One region of the Streptomyces aureoversilis genome, then DNA from elsewhere that is predicted to be linked to it. Evidence: predicted binding sites of a transcription regulator. Region 1 holds the regulator's gene; each other region holds the start of a gene.
The links. Region 1 encodes HrcA, which represses chaperone genes, less so after heat shock. Its sites were predicted from a motif close to TTNGCACTCNGNNNNNCNGAGTGCNAA; they were not measured.

Region 1 (4,278 bases):
GGATCCTGCTGGAGCTGCGGCTGGTGGACGGGTGCCCGCTCTCCCTCCTGCGCCCTGCGGGGGCGGCGGCGGCCACGCGCGCCCTGGCGGACGGCTTGCTGCAGCCGGGGCCGTACGAGGAGGGTCGTGCGGTCCTGACCCTGAGGGGTCGGCTGCTGGCGGACGCGGTGGTGCGGGACCTGGTGGACTGAGGTCCCGGGGCTCTGCCCCGGACCCGGTCCTCAATCGCCGGACGGCTAAAAATCTTTAGCCGTCCGGCATCGGGCGGAGCCGCGGCTATGGAGCCGTCACGAAATCGATCAGCTCCTCCACCCTGCCCAGGAGCTCCGGCTCAAGATCCTTGTACGAGCGCACGCCCGAAAGGATCCGCTGCCACGCGGCGCCCGTGTTCTCCGGCCACCCCAGCGCCCGGCAAACCCCCGTCTTCCAGTCCTGCCCCCGCGGCACCCGCGGCCACTCCCGGATGCCCACGGACGACGGCTTCACCGCCTCCCACACGTCCACGTACGGGTGACCCACGACCAGCGCGTGCTCACCCGTCACCTCCGCCGCGATCCTGGACTCCTTCGACCCCGGCACGAGGTGGTCCACCAGGACGCCCAGCCGGGCGTCCGGCCCGGGGGCGAAGGAGCGGACGATCGCCGGGAGGTCGTCGATCCCCTCCAGGTACTCGACGACCACGCCCTCGATGCGCAGGTCGTCGCCCCACACCCGCTCCACGAGCTCGGCGTCGTGGCGGCCCTCCACGTAGATGCGGCCCGCCCGGGCGACGCGCGCCCGCGCCCCGGGGACGGCGATCGAGCCGGAGGCGGTCCGCGCGGGCCCCCGAGGAGCGCGTGCCGCGCCCGTGGCGGGGCGTACGAGGGTGACGACGCGCCCCTCCAGCAGGAAGCCGCGGGGCTCCATCGGGAAGACCCGGTGCTTGCCGAAGCGGTCCTCCAGGGTGACCACCGGCCCCTGCGCCGTCTTCTCGCACCGGATCACCGCCCCGCAGAAACCCGTGGTGACCTCCTCGACCACGAGGTCGGCCTCGGCCGGCACCTCGGGCACGGGCGTGTTCCGCTTCCACGGAGGGGTCAGGTCCGGTCCGTACTGTCTGCTGCGCATGCCGATCATTCTTCCCGGGACACGCCGAAGCGCGCCGCCAAGGCGTCCCGCTGCGCCCGTACGAACGCCGCGTCCACCACCGCCCCGTGCCCCGGCACGTACAGCGCGTCCTCGCCGCCGAGCGCCAGCAGCCGGTCCAGGGCCGCGGGCCACCGGTGGGGGAGCGCGTCCGGCCCGGCCTGGGGCTCGCCGGACTCCTCCACCAGGTCCCCGCAGAAGACGACTTCCGGCGCCCCGCCCGCGCCCGCGACGAAGACCGCCAGGTCGTGCGCGGTGTGGCCGGGCCCGAGGTTGGCGAGGAGCGCCTGGCGCCCGCCGCCCAGGTCCAGCGTCAGCTCCCCGCTGACCGGGTGCCGGGGCGTGACGAGCCGCTCGGCGGCCTCCGCGGCGGCCCCGGGCGCGAGCCCGTACCGCTCCGCGTCCAGGCGCAGCTCCTCGCGCTCGCGCCGCATCAGCTCGGCGGCGCCCACGGCCCCGTACACCTCCGCGCCCGGGAAGGCCGCCGTGCCGAAGACGTGATCGAAGTGGGGGTGCGTCAGAGCGATATGCGTCACTCCCCGGCCGAACAGCTCCCGCACCTCGTGCCCGAGCTCCGCGCCCTCCGCGACCGTCGAGCCGGTGTCCACGAGCAGCACGCCCGTACTGCCCACGACGGCCCCGACGGTGGCGTCCCACGTCGGCATTCGGCGGCGCGCGACGCCCGGCGCGAGCCGTTCCCACCGTGCTGCATCCCCGTGGCCTTGCTGACCGCTGTCCATACCAGGACGCTAGCGGGAGCGCGGTACGGTTGCCCGTCCGGCGTCCTCCGGCGTCCTGCCGCGGGCACGCGGCGGGGACGGCTCTTGCCCTGCCTGTGGTGCACGGCCGTACACTGGCTGGAGGGCTTTGGCACTCGCGACTGCTGAGTGCCAGGAACGGGCCCCGTAAGACGGTCTGGACTTGGAGGTGCGCGCGATGCTGAGCGAACGCAGGCTCGAGGTGTTGCGCGCCATCGTCCAGGACTATGTGGGCACCGAGGAGCCGGTCGGCTCCAAGGCCCTCACCGAGCGGCACCGGCTGGGCGTCTCCCCGGCCACGGTGCGCAACGACATGGCCGCGCTGGAGGAGGAGGGCTTCATCGCCCAGCCGCACACCAGCGCCGGCCGCATCCCGACCGACAAGGGCTACCGGCTCTTCGTCGACCGCCTGGCGGGCGTCAAGCCCCTGTCGACGCCGGAGCGGCGCGCCATCCAGAACTTCCTGGACGGCGCCGTCGACCTGGACGACGTCGTGGGCCGCACGGTCCGCCTGCTGGCGCAGCTGACCCGGCAGGTCGCGGTGGTGCAGTATCCGTCGCTGACCCGTTCGACGGTGCGCCACGTGGAGCTGCTCTCGCTGGCCCCGGCCCGCGTCATGCTCGTGCTGATCACGGACACCGGGCGGGTCGAGCAGCGCATGATCGACTGCCCGGCCCCCATCGGCGAGACCTCCCTCGCGGATCTGCGCGCGCGGCTCAACAGCCGCGTCGTGGGCCGCCGGTTCACGGACGTCCCGCAGCTGGTGGCGGATCTTGCCGAGTCCTTCGAGCAGGAGGACCGCGGAACCGTTTCTACGGTGCTGGCCACCCTGCTGGAGACGCTGGTCGAGGAGACCGAGGAGCGGCTGATGATCGGCGGCACCGCCAATCTCACCCGTTTCGGTCACGACTTCCCCCTCACCATCCGGCCCGTGCTGGAGGCGCTGGAGGAGCAGGTCGTCCTGCTGAAGCTGCTGGGCGAGGCCAAGGACTCCGGGATGACGGTGCGCATCGGCCATGAGAACGCTCACGAGGGACTGAACTCCACATCGGTCGTCGCCGTCGGCTACGGTTCGGGCGACGAGGCAGTCGCCAAACTCGGCGTGGTCGGACCGACCCGCATGGACTACCCCGGAACGATGGGAGCGGTACGCGCAGTGGCACGTTACGTCGGACAGATCCTGGCGGAGTCGTAAGTGGCCACGGATTACTACGCGGTCCTGGGCGTACGGCGCGACGCCTCGCAGGACGAGATCAAGAAGGCCTTCCGCCGTCTCGCCCGCGAGCTGCACCCGGACGTCAACCCGGACCCGAAGACGCAGGAGCGGTTCAAGGAGATCAACGCCGCCTACGAGGTGCTCTCGGACCCGCAGAAGAAGCAGGTCTACGACCTCGGCGGCGACCCGCTCTCCGCGTCCGGCGGCGGTGCCGGCGCCGGTGGCTTCGGCGCGGGCTTCGGCAACTTCTCCGACATCATGGACGCCTTCTTCGGACAGGCGTCGCAGCGCGGCCCGCGCTCGCGCACCCGGCGCGGCCAGGACGCCATGATCCGTCTCGAAGTGACCCTCGACGAGGCCGCCTTCGGGACCACCAAGGAGATCCAGGTCGACACGGCCGTCGTCTGCACCACCTGCAGCGGCGAGGGCGCGGCCCCCGGCACCTCCGCCCAGACGTGTGACATGTGCCGCGGTCGCGGCGAGGTCTCGCAGGTCACCCGCTCCTTCCTCGGCCAGGTCATGACCTCCCGGCCGTGCCCGCAGTGCCAGGGCTTCGGCACCGTCGTGCCCACGCCCTGCCCGGAGTGCGCCGGCGACGGCCGCGTCCGCTCGCGGCGCACCCTGACGGTCAAGATCCCGGCCGGTGTCGACAACGGCACCCGGATCCAGCTCGCGGGCGAGGGCGAGGTCGGCCCCGGCGGCGGCCCCGCCGGCGACCTCTACGTCGAGATCCACGAGAAGCAGCACCCGGTCTTCCAGCGCCGCGGCGACGACCTGCACTGCACGGTCACCATCCCGATGACGGCCGCGGCCCTCGGCACGAAGGTGCCGCTGGAGACCCTGGACGGCGTCGAGGAGATCGACATCCGGCCCGGCACGCAGTCGGGCCAGTCGATCCCGCTGCACCAGCGCGGCGTCACGCACCTGCGTGGCGGCGGGCGCGGCGACCTCATCGTGCACGTCGAGGTCATCACCCCCAACAAGCTCGACCCGCAGCAGGAAGAGCTGCTGCGGCAGCTGGCGAAGCTGCGGGGCGAGGAGCGGCCGATGGGCGAGTTCAAGCCGGGGCAGCAGGGGCTGTTCTCGCGGCTGAAGGACGCGTTCAACGGGCGGTAGGCGCTGGGCCGGGGGTCGCTCCGGGCGCTGAGCGCCCGGCTGCTTCCCCCCTTGGTCCTCTGC
Region 2 (4,278 bases), on a different contig from region 1:
GTGTGAACCGCAGGCACCCGTGACCGGCCGGACGGCCGGACGGACGGACGAACGGCCGGAGCCCGGCACCCACCAGGGGTGCCGGGCTCCGGACTGCGGCCGCTGTGCGGCGCGGGGTCAGTGCGAGTGACCGTGGCCGTGACCGGCCTCGGGCTCCTCGTCGGCCGGCTTCTCGACGACCAGGGTCTCGGTCGTGAGCAGCAGCGACGCGATGGACGCGGCGTTCTCCAGGGCGGAGCGGGTGACCTTGACCGGGTCGATGACGCCGGCCTTCACCAGGTCGCCGTACTCGCCGGTCGCGGCGTTGAAGCCCTGGCCCTTGTCGAGCTCCGCCACCTTGGAGGTGATGACGTAGCCCTCGAGGCCGGCGTTCTCGGCGATCCAGCGCAGCGGCTCGACGGCGGCGCGGCGGACGACGGCGACACCGGTGGCCTCGTCGCCCTCCTTGCCCAGGTTGCCCTCGAGCACCTTGACGGCGTGGACGAGCGCGGAGCCACCACCGGAGACGATGCCCTCCTCGACCGCGGCGCGGGTCGCGGAGATGGCGTCCTCCAGACGGTGCTTCTTCTCCTTGAGCTCGACCTCGGTGGCCGCACCCACGCGGATGACGCAGACGCCGCCGGCGAGCTTGGCGAGGCGCTCCTGGAGCTTCTCGCGGTCCCAGTCGGAGTCCGTGGCCTCGATCTCGGCCTTGATCTGGGCGACGCGGCCCTGGACGTCCTCGGAGTTGCCGCCACCGTCGACGATGGTGGTGTCGTCCTTGGTGATGGTCACGCGGCGGGCGGAGCCCAGCACGTCCAGGCCGACCTGGTCGAGCTTGAGGCCGACCTCCTCGGCGACGACGGTGCCGCCGGTCAGGGTGGCCATGTCGCCCAGCATCGCCTTGCGGCGGTCGCCGAAGCCCGGGGCCTTGACGGCCACGGCGTTGAAGGTGCCGCGGATCTTGTTGACCACGAGGGTGGAGAGGGCCTCGCCCTCGACGTCCTCGGCGATGATCAGCAGCGGCTTGGAGGAGCCACCCTGGATGATCTTCTCCAGCAGGGGCAGCAGGTCCTGGATCGAGGAGATCTTGCCCTGGTGGATGAGGATGTACGGGTCCTCGAGGACGGCCTCCATGCGCTCCTGGTCGGTGACCATGTAGGGCGACAGGTAACCCTTGTCGAAGGCCATGCCCTCGGTGAAGTCCAGCTCCAGACCGAAGGTGTTCGACTCCTCGACGGTGATGACACCGTCCTTGCCGACCTTGTCCATCGCCTCGGCGATGAGCTCGCCGACCTGCTTGTCCTGGGCGGACAGGGCGGCGACGGCGGCGATGTCGGCCTTGTCGTCGATCGGGCGGGCGGTCGCGAGCAGCTCGTCGGAGACGGCCTTGACCGCGGCGTCGATGCCCTTCTTCAGGGCGGCCGGGGAGGCGCCGGCGGCGACGTTGCGCAGACCCTCGCGGACCAGCGCCTGGGCCAGGACGGTCGCGGTGGTGGTGCCGTCACCCGCGATGTCGTTGGTCTTGGTCGCCACCTCCTTGACGAGCTGGGCGCCGAGGTTCTCGTACGGGTCCTCGATCTCGACCTCACGGGCGATGGTGACGCCGTCGTTGGTGATGGTCGGGGCACCGAACTTCTTGTCGATGACGACGTTGCGGCCCTTGGGGCCGATCGTCACCTTGACCGTGTCCGCCAGCTTGTTGACACCGCGCTCGAGGGCGCGACGGGCGTCCTCGTCGAACTTCAGGATCTTCGCCATGGTTGCTTCAAGTCCTCTCAAACGAACCGCGCCCCGGACCCCGGCGGCACATACACACGGGAACCAGGGCGCAGATCACATCAAACGGGGTGAATTACTTCTCGATGATCGCGAGCACGTCGCGAGCCGAGAGAACGAGGTACTCCTCGCCGTTGTACTTCACCTCGGTGCCGCCGTACTTGCTGTAGAGCACGACGTCGCCGACGTTCACGTCGAGCGGAAGACGGTTGCCCTCCTCGAAGCGGCCCGGGCCCACGGCCAGGACGACGCCCTCCTGGGGCTTCTCCTTGGCGGTGTCCGGAATAACCAGGCCAGAGGCCGTGGTCTGCTCGGCGTCGAGCGGCTGGACCACGATGCGGTCCTCGAGCGGCTTGATGGCAACCTTGGAGCTGGCGGTCGTCACGATCCGACCTCCCCCTTCGGAGATTCACGGGGTTATCTGTCTGAGGTGGCGACCAGGAGGATCCGTCGTCGCGGGTGCCGGATTCTGCCCGTCGCTGTGTTTGGCACTCCCGGGTGGAGAGTGCCAACGGAGCCGAGACTATGACGCGGTTAGCACTCGGTCAAGCGGAGTGCCAATTCGCCGTGCGGCGAGCCTGCGGTTCACCCCTGGGGGTCAGCACCCGGACGGCCGGGGCGGCGCGCCCCGGCGTTCCGGCGCGGAGGTGGATCTGCCCGCGGGCCGCGGGTCGTAATCCTCCGGATTCTCACGCGACGCGTACGGCACGTCCGGCGCGTACGGCGATCCCTGCGCACGGCCCTACACGTAATCCTCCAGACGCGCCACGGTGAACCCCTGCCGCTCGATGCTGCGCAGCATGTTGGCGACCATCTGCGTCATGGTCGTGCCCTTGAGCTCCGAGGGACCGCGGAAGTGGGCGAGGACGATGTCGCCGGAGCGCAGCTTGCCGCCGTCCGCGTAACGCATGTCGTTGATCTGCATCGTCGCCTCCCACAGCAGCAGCGCCTTCACCCCGCAGCTGCCGGCCGCGGCGAGGGTGGCGTCGTTGTAGTTGCCGTAGGGCGGGCGGAACAGCGGCGGCTTGCTGCCGTACCGCTTCTCCAGGACGTCCTGCTGGCCGCAGACCTCGCGGCGCTGCGCGTCGGCGGAGAGGGTGCGGAGGTTGGGGTGGGAGAGGGTGTGGTTGTGGATGCCGTTGCGGTTCCCCCCGCCCCACAGCTGCTCGAAGTAGCCGTAGCCGCTGCCCGCGCGGGCGATGTCGTCGGTGAGGAACATCGTGAAGGGCAGCTTCAGGTCCTTGGCCATCTTCACGAATTCCGGGTCCTTCTCCGCCCCGTCGTCGAAGGTCAGGAAGACGACCTTGTCGTCGGTGGGCACGCGCCGGATCACCTTGGGCGTGGCGCCGGACCTCATCCCTTCCGTCAGCTTGGTGGCCGGAGGGGCGGGCGGCGCGGCGAGGGGCTTGTCCAGGCCCCAGCGGCGGTAGGCGGCGGCGTCCGGGACGGCGGAGGCCGAGGGCGAAGAGGCCGCGTCCGTACGCGGGGAGGGGGACGCGGACGCCGCCCCCTTGCCGCCGCCGGAGGAACCGGAGCAGCCGCTGAGGAGCAGGGCGGCCAGCAGGAGCGTGGTGACCGTGGCCGTGCGGGCGGACACGCGGGCCGGCGTGCGGACGGATATCGGGCCGGATATAGGGGTGCTCACGCATCCGATTGTTGTGCATGCGTTCGAGCCGGGCGGACCCGGCGGAAGGGCGGGCCTGTCGGAGGGCCGGGGAGGAGGCCTGGGCAAGAATGGCCGGGTGCCAGCACAGAACGAACCGAACGAGCCGAACGAGCCGGACGCGTCGGCGGCCGCCGCCGTCGCCGCCTTCACCGCCCTTCTCACGGACGAGGGCCGCGGCCTGCTCGCCCGGCTGCGCGACCACGACCCCGCCCGGGAACTGGCCACGGCGACCCGGCTGCGCCGCGACCACCCCGCGGAGCTCGTCTCGGCGGCGCTCGGCATGGCCCGGTTGCGGCAGCGGGCGGTGGCGAAGTTCGGGCCGGAGGACGCGTACCGGATGTTCTTCACGCCGAACGGCGTGGAGCAGTCGACGCGGCGGTCCGTGGCCGAATACCGGGCCGGCCGGTTCGCCGCGCTCGGCGTCCGCTCCGTGGCCGACCTGTGCTGCGGCATCGGCGGCGACGCGATCGCGCTGGCACGGCTGGGCATCCGCGTCCTCGCCGTCGACCGCGACCCGCTGACCTGCGAGGTCGCCCGCGCGAACGCCGAAGCGCTGGGCCTGTCCGACCTCATCGAGGTGCGCTGCGCCGATGTCGCCGACGTGGACACCTCGGGCTACGACGCGGTGTTCGCCGACCCGGCGCGGCGGGGCGGCCGCGGCCGCGTCTTCGACCCGGAGGCGTACTCGCCGCCGCTGTCGTGGGCGATCGAAGCCGCCCGGAAGGCCCCGCACGCAGCCCTCAAGATCGCCCCCGGGGTGCCTCACGAGGCCGTCCCGGACGACGCCGAGGCCGAGTGGATCTCGGACGGCGGCGACGTGAAGGAGGCCGTGCTGTGGTTCGGCACGGCGCCGG
Region 3 (4,278 bases), on a different contig from region 1:
CGGCCAGGTGGGCGCGGCCCTCGCCCTCTACGTCCGCCTGTCGCACAACGCCTCGGTGCGCCGGACGATCCGGTCCGCGATGCCGGCCGGGCTCCTGGGCATCGGCGAGCCCCTGATCTACGGCGTCTCCCTGCCGCTGGGCCGCCCGTTCGTCACCGCCTGCATCGGCGGCGCGTTCGGAGGAGCGTTCGTGGGACTGCTGGGGCAGCTGGGCGACACGGTCGGCTCGACGGCCATCGGCCCGTCGGGCTGGGCCCTGTTCCCGCTGCTGCAGGGCGGCCACGGCCCGGTCCGGGCGGTGACGGTCTACGGGGCGGGCCTGCTGGTGGGCTACGCGGCGGGATTCGCGGCGACGTACGCGTTCGGCCTGAGTCGCGAGTCGCTGCGCGAGCTGAACGCCGGTGGGGAAAAGAGCCCGTCCGGCGAGTGAGGACAAAGGCGGTACGCCCGAGGGCGGCACCCCCTTCGCAGGGAGTGCCGCCCTCGGCGTACAGCGTTCAGGACAAGTGATCCGTCAGGATCAGAAGTCCATGTCACCGCCCGGCATGCCGCCCGGAGCGGCCGCGGCGGCCTTCTCCGGCTTGTCGGCGATGACGGCCTCGGTGGTGAGGAAGAGCGCAGCGATGGACGCGGCGTTCTGCAGGGCGGAGCGGGTGACCTTGGCCGGGTCGATGATGCCCTCGGCGACCAGGTCGACGTACTCGCCCGTGGCGGCGTTGAGGCCGTGGCCCGGGGTCAGGTTGCGCACCTTCTCCACGACGACGCCACCCTCGAGACCGGCGTTGACCGCGATCTGCTTGAGCGGGGCCTCCAGGGCCAGCTTGACGGCGGCGGCACCGGTGGCCTCGTCGCCCTCGAGCTCCAGCTTCTCGAACACCTGGGAGGCCTGCAGCAGGGCCACGCCACCACCGGCGACGATGCCCTCCTCGACGGCCGCCTTCGCGTTGCGAACGGCGTCCTCGATGCGGTGCTTGCGCTCCTTGAGCTCGACCTCGGTCGCGGCACCGGCCTTGATGACGGCCACGCCGCCGGCCAGCTTCGCGAGGCGCTCCTGGAGCTTCTCGCGGTCGTAGTCCGAGTCGCTGTTCTCGATCTCGGCGCGGATCTGGTTGACGCGGCCCTGGACCTGGTCGCTGTCACCGGCACCGTCGACGATGGTCGTCTCGTCCTTGGTGATGACGACCTTGCGGGCGCGGCCGAGCAGGTCGAGACCGGCGTTCTCCAGCTTGAGGCCGACCTCCTCGGAGATGACGGTGCCACCGGTGAGGATGGCGATGTCACCGAGCATGGCCTTGCGGCGGTCGCCGAAGCCCGGGGCCTTGACGGCGACGGACTTGAAGGTGCCGCGGATCTTGTTCACGACGAGCGTGGACAGGGCCTCGCCCTCGACGTCCTCGGCGATGATCAGCAGCGGCTTGCCGGACTGCATGACCTTCTCCAGGAGCGGCAGCAGGTCCTTGACCGAGCCGATCTTGGAGTTGACGATCAGGATGTACGGGTCGTCGAGGGACGCCTCCATACGCTCCATGTCGGTGGCGAAGTACGCCGAGATGTAGCCCTTGTCGAAGCGCATACCCTCGGTGAGCTCCAGCTCCAGACCGAAGGTCTGGGACTCCTCGACGGTGATGACGCCTTCCTTGCCGACCTTGTCCATGGCCTCGGCGATGAGCTCGCCGATCTGGGTGTCGGCGGCGGAGATGGAGGCGGTGGAGGCGATCTGCTCCTTGGTCTCCACGTCCTTGGCCTGCTCGAGCAGGGCACCGGAGACGGCCTCGACGGCCTTCTCGATACCGCGCTTCAGCGCCATCGGGTTGGCACCCGCGGCGACGTTGCGCAGGCCCTCGCGGACCAGGGCCTGGGCCAGGACGGTCGCGGTCGTCGTGCCGTCACCGGCGACGTCGTCCGTCTTCTTCGCGACCTCCTTGACCAGCTCGGCGCCGATCTTCTCGTACGGGTCCTCGAGCTCGATCTCCTTGGCGATGGAGACACCATCGTTGGTGATCGTGGGGGCGCCCCACTTCTTCTCGAGGACGACGTTGCGGCCCTTGGGGCCGAGGGTGACCTTGACGGCGTCGGCGAGCTGGTTCATCCCGCGCTCGAGACCGCGCCGTGCCTCCTCGTCGAACGCGATGATCTTGGCCATGTGAAGTGGTCCTCCCAGGACGGGGTGGAGACTGCTCCGGACCGCACTGGCGCCCGCGACGGACGGCCTGCGTACCCTGCGGTTCCTTGCCCCGCCTGGCCCGCGGACCTCACCGACGGTCCAAATCTGTCACTCTCACTCGGAGAGTGCTAAGCCCAATGATTAGCACTCGACCAGGGAGAGTGCAAGCGCCTCGGGGGGACAGTCACGCCCACGAGGCGCCGGGAGCAGGGGCCCCAGGCAGCCGTACCCACCCCACGCGCCCCGCACACGCGCGAGGGGCTCGCACCCCGTCGGGTGCGAGCCCCTCTGCAAACCGAGCGAGCCGGTGGTCGATGCGCCGCGATCAGACCTGCTGCAGCTTCACCATGTCCGCCTGCGGCCCCTTCTGGCCCTGCGAGATCTCGAACTCGACCCGCTGACCCTCCTCGAGGGTGCGGTAGCCGTCCATCTGAATCGCGCTGTAGTGGACGAATACATCCGCACCACCGTCGACCGCGATGAAGCCGTAGCCCTTCTCCGCGTTGAACCACTTGACGGTGCCCTGAGCCATGCCTAACTCCCCTATTACTGGCCCTTGCGCAGGACCGCACTTCGCGGACCCGGGTCAGACCTCACCCCCTGGCAGCCCAGTGGGTGTGCGCCGGAACGCGTCGACCGCGGCTGAATGTATCTGCACGGATGCCGTCTGCAACAGGTCACTCGGACGAGAATTCCGGGCATGGCCGATCGAGAAAATCGGCTGAACTCCGGGTATTTCAGGGCAAGTCGGGCCGGGTATAACGCAACCAACCCGGCATTTCGTGCACACACTTCGCGCACAACTTGACGGGTTCTCATATGCGTTCGGCACTGACGCCGGGCGGGGATCGCCTCAACTGTATCGCGCTCAACAGGCGGAATCGCCCCGTCCGCTTTACGGACGGGGCGATTCCGGGGACGTCGTGCGGCAATAACGGAAGAACCCTGTGAAACCTCAGCCGCCCGCGACGGCCGGGATGACGGAGACGGCGGAGCCGTCGGGGGTGGGCGTCTGCAGCCCCTGCTCGAAGCGGACGTCGTCGTCGTTGACGTAGACGTTCACGAACCGCCGCAACTTGCCGGCGTCGTCGAGCACGCGGGCGGCGATGCCGGTGTGGTTCTCCTCCAGGGACCGGAGGACATCGGCAAGGGTCGCACCTTCGGCGGAGACCTCGGCCTTCCCGCCGGTGTAGGTGCGGAGGATGGTGGGGATGCGAACAGTAACGCTCATGGGAAAACCTTCCAGAGAGGTTGTGGGCAGTCGTTCCGTAGGGGCGGAACGGGTGGGCACAACCGGCCCGCAGATGTCAGACGGCAGCAAGACCAGCGGCGCGGAACGCTTCCAACGACGGCCGGATCGTCGCCGTGGGCCCGGCCGCAACGGCGTCGAGGGTCTTCAGCCCGTCGCCCGTATTGAGCACGACGGTCGTGAGCGACGGGTCCAGCAGCCCGCTCTCGATCAGCTTCCGCGTCACGCCGACCGTCACCCCACCCGCCGTCTCGGCAAAAATCCCCTCGGTCCGGGCGAGCAGCCGAATCGCATCGACGATCTCCGGATCGCTCACGTCCTCCACCGCCCCGCCCGTCCGCCGCGCGATGTCCAGCACGTACGGCCCGTCGGCCGGGTTGCCGATGGCGAGGGACTTCGCGATCGTGTCCGGCTTCACCGGCCGCACCACGTCGTGCCCGTCCTTGAACGCGCGGGCGACCGGCGAGCAGCCCTCCGCCTGCGCTCCGAAGATCTTGTACGGGCGGTCCTCGACGAGCCCCAGCGCGACGAGCTCCTTCAGCCCCTTGTCGATCTTCGTGAGCTGCGAGCCCGAGGCGATCGGCACGACGATCTGGTCCGGCAGCCGCCAGCCCAGCTGCTCGCAGATCTCGTAGGCGAGCGTCTTGGACCCTTCGCCGTAGTACGGCCGGAGGTTGACGTTGACGAAGCCCCAGCCCTCCCCCAGCGGGTCGCCGATCAGTTCGCTGCAGAAGCGGTTGACGTCGTCGTACGTGCCCTCGATGCCGACGAGGTCGCCGCCGTAGACCGCGGCCATGACGACCTTCCCGGCCTCCAGGTCGTGCGGGATGAAGACGCACGACTTGAACCCGGCCCGGGCGGCCGC

Region 2: a site for HrcA is predicted at 2,293-2,319, ahead of groES (co-chaperone GroES). Genes of this name have one in related genera too.
Region 3: a site for HrcA is predicted at 2,306-2,332, ahead of groL (chaperonin GroEL). Genes of this name have one in related genera too.

What each region holds. Positions count from the first base shown of each region.
Region 1 is NZ_JBHSKJ010000002.1:224,946-229,223, forward strand. It holds gene hemW (radical SAM family heme chaperone HemW) at 1-191, shown strand, start outside; gene ACFPP6_RS03825 (DUF3097 domain-containing protein) at 277-1,107, opposite strand; gene ACFPP6_RS03830 (MBL fold metallo-hydrolase) at 1,113-1,865, opposite strand; gene hrcA (heat-inducible transcriptional repressor HrcA) at 2,062-3,078, shown strand; gene dnaJ (molecular chaperone DnaJ) at 3,079-4,215, shown strand.
Region 2 is NZ_JBHSKJ010000012.1:204,857-209,134, reverse strand. It holds gene ACFPP6_RS22140 (ester cyclase) at 1-6, shown strand, start outside; gene groL (chaperonin GroEL) at 118-1,740, opposite strand; gene groES (co-chaperone GroES) at 1,835-2,143, opposite strand; gene ACFPP6_RS22125 (polysaccharide deacetylase family protein) at 2,501-3,403, opposite strand; gene ACFPP6_RS22120 (THUMP-like domain-containing protein) at 3,501-4,278, shown strand, end outside.
Region 3 is NZ_JBHSKJ010000006.1:257,018-261,295, forward strand. It holds gene ACFPP6_RS13175 (PTS transporter subunit EIIC) at 1-430, shown strand, start outside; gene groL (chaperonin GroEL) at 521-2,143, opposite strand; gene ACFPP6_RS13185 (cold-shock protein) at 2,490-2,696, opposite strand; gene ACFPP6_RS13190 (ubiquitin-like small modifier protein 1) at 3,120-3,395, opposite strand; gene thrC (threonine synthase) at 3,472-4,278, opposite strand, start outside.